2 regions of the Mesorhizobium sp. INR15 genome follow, and region 1 is predicted to be linked to the other one. Evidence: predicted binding sites of a transcription regulator. Region 1 holds the regulator's gene; the other holds the start of a gene.
The links. The regulator LexA, encoded in region 1, represses DNA repair genes until DNA is damaged. The targets are predictions, from matches to a motif close to TGTTCNNNNTGTGTTCNG.
Positions count from the first base shown of each region.

Region 2: GA829_RS04040 (YifB family Mg chelatase-like AAA ATPase) is a predicted target of LexA. The motif match lies at 1,621-1,638, and genes of this name have one in related genera.

Region 1 is NZ_CP045496.1:4,288,450-4,292,872, reverse strand. Features, by position in the region: gene GA829_RS20850 (GntR family transcriptional regulator) at 1-125, shown strand, start outside; gene GA829_RS20845 (pyridoxal-phosphate dependent enzyme) at 122-1,096, shown strand; gene lexA (transcriptional repressor LexA) at 1,443-2,180, shown strand; gene GA829_RS20835 (ComEC/Rec2 family competence protein) at 2,174-4,423, opposite strand, start outside.
Region 2 is NZ_CP045496.1:871,145-875,567, forward strand. Features, by position in the region: gene gshB (glutathione synthase) at 1-75, shown strand, start outside; gene GA829_RS04030 (LysR substrate-binding domain-containing protein) at 218-1,129, opposite strand; gene GA829_RS04035 (hypothetical protein) at 1,233-1,400, shown strand; gene GA829_RS04040 (YifB family Mg chelatase-like AAA ATPase) at 1,731-3,263, shown strand; gene GA829_RS04045 (aldehyde dehydrogenase family protein) at 3,509-4,423, shown strand, end outside.

The DNA.
Region 1 (4,423 bases):
AGCGGGCAAAGGCGTTGATGGTGGCCCACATCGGCTACACGCTGCATGTCTATGTCCACAGCGAAGACAACAACGCGAGCAAGTACACCGCGCGTGCCGGCAGCTTGAAGACGGTCGGCAAATGAGCTCAACGCTCCCGCGCCGCCCGACACTCGAGGAGATTGGCGCGGCTCGCGACCGGCTGGCCGCGTCGTTGCCACGGACACCGCTGCTGCGTGTCGATCTTGGCGGGACCGACCAACGGATATTCCTAAAGCTTGAGACCCTGTCGCCCATAGGCGCCTTCAAGATCAGGCCGGCGCTGAATGCTCTGCTTTCCCGCGACGCCGATGCGCTACGGCATGGCGTCGCCACGATCAGTTCGGGCAACATGGCCTATGGAATGGCCTGGGCCGCAAGGGCGCTTGGCGTTCCAATGGCCGCCTACATGTATGCGGACGCGCCCCAGACCAAGATCGATGGAGTCCGCCGCCTTGGTGGCGAGGTGCGTTTCATTTCGCACGAGACCTGGTGGCGATACATCACCGGGATTGAGCGTCCGGATATCGCTGAACTCCTCATAAATCCCGTCACCGATCAGGCGGTACTGGCGGGAAATGGCACCATCGGCCTGGAGATCGTCGAAGACCTGCCGGAAGTCGATTGCGTGCTGACGCCCTACGGCGGCGGCAGCATGACAACCGGGGTCGCCAGCGCGGTCAAGGCATTGCGGCGCGACGCGAAAGTCTTCGCGGTCGAAGACGAAAACGCGGCGCCGGTCACCGCCGCCCTGGCGGCCGGGCGCATTGTCGATATCAAGACGCAGCCCTCCTTCATCAAGAGCATCGGTGGGCCGTCGCTGGTGCCTGAACTATGGCCTTTGGCAAACCAGCTTATCGACGGCGCTATTACCGTCAGCCTTCAGCAGGTGACGGAAGCAATGCGGCTGCTGTTTTCGAAAGCGAAGCTCGTGGCCGAAGGTGCCGGGGCGGCGTCACTGGCCGCCGCTCTTTGCAGCGAGCAGGCAACTGGCAACATCGTCTGTGTCATCTCCGGTGGCAACATCGATGCTGGCGCCTATGCGCAGGTCTTGGCCGGGGAAGTCCCACCGGCGTGATGTTGGCGCCGACCCACCCGTGGTTGGCATTTTGGCTTCGTTTCGTTCACGGCAAATGGCAAGTCAGCAAAGGTCGACATATCCGTCTTGGGCACCTGTCCATGACTGGTGCCAGGATTCGCCATGGGATGGGCCACACGCCGTTAACCATAACAATTTCAACGCTGGAAAGCATGCGCCAGCGGCGTGAAATGAGCCGTGGCGAAGCGGCACGGTGCCGACAATAATTTCAGCCGTCTTAACAAATTCATTAAACTTTAAACAGTTGCGGAACACAACTGGAACAGATAGTGTTTGTTCTGGGTTTGTTTTTCCGATTCTGGTTTCAGAACTCCTGGGGGCTGCCATGCTGACGCGCAAGCAACATGAATTGCTGATGTTCATTCATGAACGCCTGAAGGAAAGCGGCATTCCCCCATCCTTCGACGAGATGAAGGAGGCGCTCGATCTTGCCTCCAAGTCCGGCATTCACCGGCTGATCACGGCGCTGGAAGAACGCGGCTTCATTCGCCGGCTGCCCAATCGTGCCCGTGCTCTCGAAGTGCTGCGGCTGCCCGACTCGATCGCACCCGGCCTCAACGCGGCGCGCAAGTTTTCGCCCAGCGTCATTCAGGGCGGCGGTGGTCAGGGCAGCCTCGGCCGGCAGATCAAACCAGCTCCTTCGCGCATGCCTTCGGCCGGCAATGACGATGACGCGGTCTCAGCCGTATCCATCCCGGTGATGGGCCGTATCGCCGCCGGTGTGCCGATTGATGCCATCCAGCACCAGACGCATTCGATCTCGGTGCCGCCGGACATGATCATGGGCGGCGAGCACTATGCGCTGGAGGTCAAGGGCGACTCGATGATCGAGGCCGGTATTTTCGACGGCGACACAGTCATCATCCGCAACGCCGACACCGCAAGCCCGGGCGAGATCATCGTGGCACTGGTGGACGAAGAAGAGGCAACGCTAAAGCGGTTCCGCCGCAAGGGCGCTTCGATTGCGCTTGAAGCCGCCAATCCTGCCTATGAGACCCGCATCTTCGGGCCAGACCGGGTCAAGGTGCAAGGCAAGCTCGTGGGGTTGATCCGGCGTTATTGAGCCTGAGGCGCTGCCTGTTTCTCCGGCTTGACGTAGGGCGGCAAGCCTCGCGCTTCCCGTGAGAATTTTCGCTGTTCGTGCCAGGGCCGGTATGGTCTGTCGACGGCGAAGCTGATCCGTGCCGGCGCGGTCGCGGATAGCCTATCGAAGAAGATCGCGGCACTGCCTTTGCGGGCCAGCTGTCTTTTGGTCAGAACGAGTACCAGCGGATTGTGACACGGATCGTAGGCCGTGGCGTCGTTGATGATGATCAGGTCGGCAAACGCACAGGCTCTCCAGGCATCCTTGCGGTCCTCGACATGCGCGATGATCGCGCCGGACGGATGCCGGGCAACGCACACACCGGCCATGCAGTAGAACGGCGCTCCTGACGGCAGATCAGCAGGGTCGATATCGAACTGCGCGTCTTCCTTGCTGAACACCTCCGGCAGGACGATGGTTTCGGATCGCAGCGCGCGTTTCCAGTTGTCGACGGTGAACTCGTTCGGGCGCGGCCGGTTGACGGCGAGTTCGCCGCCGCCGATCGGCAGTGCGACCAGCCGTGCATCCTCGGAGACCAGCACGTCGGGCGTTTCGGCGCCGGAGACCGTCAACAGGCTGGCTAGCGCGAACGGAACGGCTGCTAGCCGCAGCCGGGTCGTCGCCATTGTCGCGATGATCAGGGCAATCGTTGCCAGCAGGACCGACCGCTGCGAAATCAGACCGACGGCATCGACCGGCGAGCGCTCGGAGATCCAGCCGGATACGGCGATCATCGCGGTCAGCCCTTTGCCCATCAAATAGAGGGCGGGCCCATCGAGGCCGAATGGCATCAGCAGCGCGCTGGCGACGGCCAGGAACATCACGATGGACACGATCGGCATGATGGCCAGATTGGCGAACAGGCTGAGCGGCGACACGCGCTGAAAATGCCAGATCGCAAACAGCGCCGTGGCACTGCCGGCGATGATCGAGGTCATCGCCAGACCGCCCATCATCAGCAGGAACTTTCGCGTCAGAAAGCCGGGCAAGGAGCGCCGTGGCGGCGGCGTCCTGGTTTTTCCCGCGCGATAGTCCGACCAGCCGGCATAGGCACCAACCAGGGCCGCGGTTGCAGCAAACGACATCTGGAAGCTCGGACCAACCACCTCGTGCGGCGATATCGCGATGACGGCGATGGCCGAGATCGCCAGATTGCGCATGGTCAGCGCTGCTCGGTCAAACAGGACCGCAATCAACATCACCGCCAGCATGATGAAGCTGCGTTCGGCTGCCACCACCACGCCGGAGACCACAAGATAGGCGGCGATAGAGAAAAGTGCCGCCGCCGCGGCGTATTTCTTGACCGGGCGCCGCGAGGAGAAATCCGGGAACAAGGCGAAAGCGCCGCGCAGCATCGCCATGATGGTGCCGGCGACCAGCGCCATATGCAGCCCTGAGATCGAGATGATGTGATAGATGCCGGTGCGCCGCATCGACTCATTGATCTCTTCAGGAATGCCGGCGCGCACGCCGACGATCAATGCGGCGGCAATTTCACCTTCGGCGCCACCAACAATGCCGCGAATGTGATCGGCGATAGTCTCGCGGGCATTCTCGATCGCCGCGGAAAGCCTGGCGCTGAACGGCATGCCTTGAGACGGAACAACCTGCGGATTGCCGAGGAAAAAGCCGCTGCCGCCAATGCCGGAAAAATAGCTGTCGAAGGAGAAGTCATAGCTCTCCGGCCGCACCGGGCCGGTTGCCGGCAGCAATTTGGCATAGCCGGTGACCTGGGAGCCGGCGACCGTCTCAGCGGGTATTTTCCGCGCCGACAGGCGAACCCGTTCCGGCATGTAGCGCAGCTTCGGCCGCGCGGTCGAAATCACGTCGAGGGTCAGTCGAATACGGCCGTTTGCCATGCGGTCGATCGAGACGACGCGGCCGGTCAGTTGCGTCGATATTTCCGAGCCGAGCATCTGAGTGCCCGCCCGCCATGTCTCGACCTTGGCGGCAAGCATGCCGAGCGCGCACAACAGCGCCGCCACGAAACACAGATTGGTTCTGTGCCAGGAACGCGACGCGAGCGCGCAGACCGCCATCAAGACGACGGCGGCGATAGGCTTTGGAAAATCCGGTTCCGCCGCCAGCGAGAAATAGCCGATGGCTCCGCATGCCAGAAACACCGGCACGAGCAGGAAGGCGATGCCCCGGTCAAGCTCCAGCCCAGCGGCCAGGGCGATACCGTTGCCGACGCGAGGCAAGGAGAACCGGCGCAAAGGCGA
Region 2 (4,423 bases), 3.2 Mb from region 1:
CGCGAAGTCGCCCGCTTCGGCGGCGCCGACATTGCCAGCCTGTTCTGGGATGCGGTGGAAGCCAAGCGGACGTAATCCGTTTTCATTTTGTATTAACCCTGTTCCGTTTTTGCAGCCGGGTACAACCCGGGCGCGACCCAGGGAGCCGACGGTTCACCCGATGTTCCTGTTTTGATCAAGTGATCGCCAAGGTTTGGGTGGCACGCGCCAGCGCCCTTCAGGGCCGCTGCCTTTCCTGCTCGCGGATGCCCGCCGTCTCGGCCAGCACCCAGTCGCGGAAAAGCTTGATCTTCGGCGTGTTGCGGCGGCTCTCCGAATGCACGAGCCAGTAGCCGTCGCCATCGGACCCCAGGGTCTCGAATGGCTGTATCAGCTGTCCCGTCGCCAGCAATGCCGTGTAGAGGTTGCGGGTGAGGATGGCTGCGCCCTGATCGGTCAGCGCGGCCATCGCATCATAGGCCTGCGTGCCCAGTGCCGGGCCGGCGATGACGCGGCTGGGATCGAAGGGGACGCCGGCGGCTTCGAACCAGATCTTCCACCAGGGGTCGTCAGCGCAGCATAGCGCGACCTTGTAAAGATCCTCGGGGTGGCGGATGCCTCCTACGCTCGCGGCCAGCCTTGGGCTGAGCATCGGCGTGTAGTCGGCCTTGAACAGATAATGCGCTGTCAGGCCGGGCCATTTGCCGGTTCCGGTCCGAATGCCGATATCCATGCCATCGCGCACGAAATCGGCCATACGGGACGACGTATCGACCTTCACCGCCAGATCCGGATGCATCAGCTGGAATGCTCCGAGGCGCACCGCCAGCCAATTCGAGGCGAATGTCTGGATGGTGGTGACGGAGAGCACGCCGCTGGCGCCGCCCTTCGTTGCCACCCACGCATCAGCCAGTGCCGAGAACGCGCCCGTGGCGTGCGGCGCCAGTTGTTCGCCAGCCTCGGTCAGGGCAATCTGCCTTGTTTTCCTTATGAAAAGCGGCGTTCCCGCGCGCTCTTCCAAAACCTTGATCTGATAGCTTGCCGCCGACTGGGTCATGCCGAGTTCTTCGGCCGCCTTGGTAAAGCTGCCCAACCGCGCGGTCGCTTCAAACACCCTGATCGCGCCCAAAGGCGGCAGTTCAAAGCTCATGACGCATCAATCCTCCTGATGCATGATACGCGATGTTCGATTGGAAACCAAGGCTGCATCGGTGCACACTCCTGCCATCAACCAGACACGAAAGGACATGGCCATGAGCACCACAGCACATCACACGACGCCTCGCCGTCTGATCCTCGACTTTTTCGCCGCCCCCTTTCGGCCAAGGCCGCGCAGGTTCGACCAGAACGCACTGTCGGATCATTTCAAGCGCGACATCGGCCTGCTCGACGGCCACGCACCTTACGGCAGCATCCGTTGAGCGTGATGTGCTCCGCGCATAGCGGTTCCGCTTCAGGGGATCTAACTGACACGATGGGAGAGAAAGATGAGCGTGCCGGCGGAGGCTCTGGGTGCTAGGACGACTTCGCGGCACTTATGGAGGGCTGGCATGGAGCTTCTCTCGCACGCGTTCCGCGTCGGCAGACATGACCACCGAGGGGACACCTTCCTGGCCGCTAAGCCGTAATACTTGCCGATTTTGTTCCCTTATTGTTCTTGAACAATTCGAAAATCTATGGTTGTCTCCGATGACATCGCTCACGGCCCGGTCGCATCGGGCGTGAGCGAGCCGGCATCCGGGGGCAGAAAAATGGTGGCGCGGGTTCGCACGGTGGCTTTCCAGGGCATCGAGGCCGTGCCGGTCGACGTGCAGGTGATGATCGCGCCCGGCAAGGTCAACATGCACATCGTTGGCCTCGCCGACAAAGCGGTGGCCGAAAGCCGCGAGCGGGTACAGGCGGCACTGCATGCCTCGGGCCTGTCGATGCCGTCCAAGAAGGTCACCGTCAATCTGGCGCCCGCCGACCTGCCGAAGGAAGGCAGCCACTATGACCTGCCCATCGCGCTTGGCCTGATGGCGGCACTTGGCGCCATTCCGGGCGACATGCTGGCCAACTATGTCGTGCTGGGCGAGTTGTCGCTCGACGGCACCATCGCCGCGGTTGCCGGTGCACTGCCTGCGGCGATCGGCGCCAATGCCGAGGGCAAGGGCCTGATCTGCCCCTTCGCCTGCGGGCCGGAGGCGGCATGGGCGGGACGGGACTTCGACATTCTGGCGCCACGCAGCTTGATTGCCATCGCCAATCATTTTCGCGGCACGCAGGTGCTGTCACGGCCGGAAGCCGGTATTCATGCCTCGGCACGCGACCTGCCCGATCTCTGCGAGATCAAGGGCCAGGAGACTGCGAAGCGGGCGCTGGAAGTGGCCGCGGCCGGCGGCCACAATCTCCTCATGGTCGGCCCGCCGGGATCCGGCAAATCGATGCTGGCGCAGCGGCTGCCGTCAATCCTGCCGCCGCTGGCGCCGAAGGAGCTTCTGGAAGTCTCGATGATCGCTTCCGTCGCGGGCGAACTCGGCGAGGGCAAGCTGACCGACCGGCGGCCGTTCCGCGCGCCACACCATTCGGTATCGATGGCGGCGATGGTCGGCGGAGGCCTCAGGGCGCGTCCGGGCGAGGTGTCGCTTGCCCATCACGGCGTGCTGTTCCTCGACGAGTTTCCCGAATTCACGCCGCAGACGCTCGACGCGCTGCGCCAGCCGCTGGAAACCGGCGACTGCATGATCGCCCGCGTCAATTACCGCGTCACTTATCCGGCCCGCATCCAGCTGGTCGCGGCGATGAACCCATGCCGCTGCGGCATGGCCGGCGAACCGGGCTATCGCTGCGTGCGCGGCGAACGCTGCCGCACCGACTACCAGGCGCGCATTTCCGGCCCGCTGCTCGACCGTATCGATCTGCGCATCGAAGTGCCGGCGGTTTCGGCCAGCGACCTGATCCGGCCTGATCGGGCGGAGAAAAGTGCTGACGTGGCGCTGCGCGTGGCGCGCGCCAGAAATATCCAGCGCGAGCGCTTCGAAGCGCTCGGCGTAACCACAGCCACCACCAACGCGCATTGCTCGCCGGCTGTCATCGAGACGATCGCCATGCCGGATGCCGCCGGCCTGGCCCTGCTTCGCGACGCCAGCGAGAAACTCGGCTTTTCCGCGCGTGCCTACCATCGCGTGCTGAAAGTCGCGCGAACGCTGGCCGACCTCGATGCCAGCGAAACCGTCGGCCGCATCCATCTGGCGGAGGCGATTTCTTATCGCATGAGTTCGGAGCGGGTGGCGCAGGCGGCATAGAAACCATCGATCCGCGACGTCTCGATACCGCACCACCGAGAGCCGGCACCCGTGGCATTGGTTGGTCCAGCGTGCCTTTCCGATCGCACAATGGCTCGGGAAACAATCCGGAAACAACGTGTAACAGTGCGGAAAAACTAGCGAAAAGAACAGGTCGCATAGTTGACCCTGGCGGCTGATGCCGCCGCGGGTGCCTTGAGGGAGGTAACCGGCGCTTGGCTATTCGATAGCCGCCGGAGGGGGCGATGATGACCTATGACTATGCCGACACCGTGCTCTATATCAACGGGCGTTGGAGAGAAGGACTGCGGCCCGGTTTGCCGGTGATGAATCCGGCGACCGAGACACGCATAGGCACTTTTTCCGCAGCCGGCGTGAGGGACCTGGACGAAGCCGCGGCCAGCGCCGAGCGAGGGTTCTGGATATGGCGGCAGGTGAGCGCGCTTGAACGGCACCGGATACTGACACGGACGGCCGATCTGCTGCGCAAACGCATCGAGCCGATCGCACATCTCATGACGATGGAACAGGGAAAGCCGCTTGCCGAGTCTCGCGCCGAGACGGCGGCCGCTGCGGCCCTGATCGACTGGTTCGCGAATGAGAGCCAGGGCGAGGCGGCCGCCAACCAAAGGACCACCCAACTCGCGCCGGCCGGACCGTTGGCGGCGTTCGTGGCATGGAGTTTCCCCCTAGGACAGGCCGCGCGCAAGGTGTCGGCGGCGCTGGCCAGCGGCTGCTCCGTGGTTCTTGTGGGGCCCGAGGCGGCGCCGGCCAGCTGCGCCGCGCTTGCCGTTGCCTTCGCCGATGCCGGCCTGCCCGCCGGCGTCCTGAACCTGGTGTACGGCCCCCAAGCGGAGGTCGCGCCATACCTGATCGCCCATCCTGCGATCATGCAAGGCTCATACAGCGGCCCGGCGTCGCTCGGAGCGCGGCTGGCCGACCTGGCAAGCGCCCGTGGGAAGCGGATTGTCCTGGAGCTCAGCGGGCATGCCCCGGCGATCGTCTTCGCCGACGCCGAGATTGGCCTCGCGGTGAATTCGCTTTGCAGGGCGAAGTTCAGAAATGCGGGGCAAGCCCGTTTCGCGCCTTCGCGCATCCTGGTCCAGGAATCCGTCTACGAGCGGTTCCTCGACGACTTCATCGAAGCGACAAGGAGGATC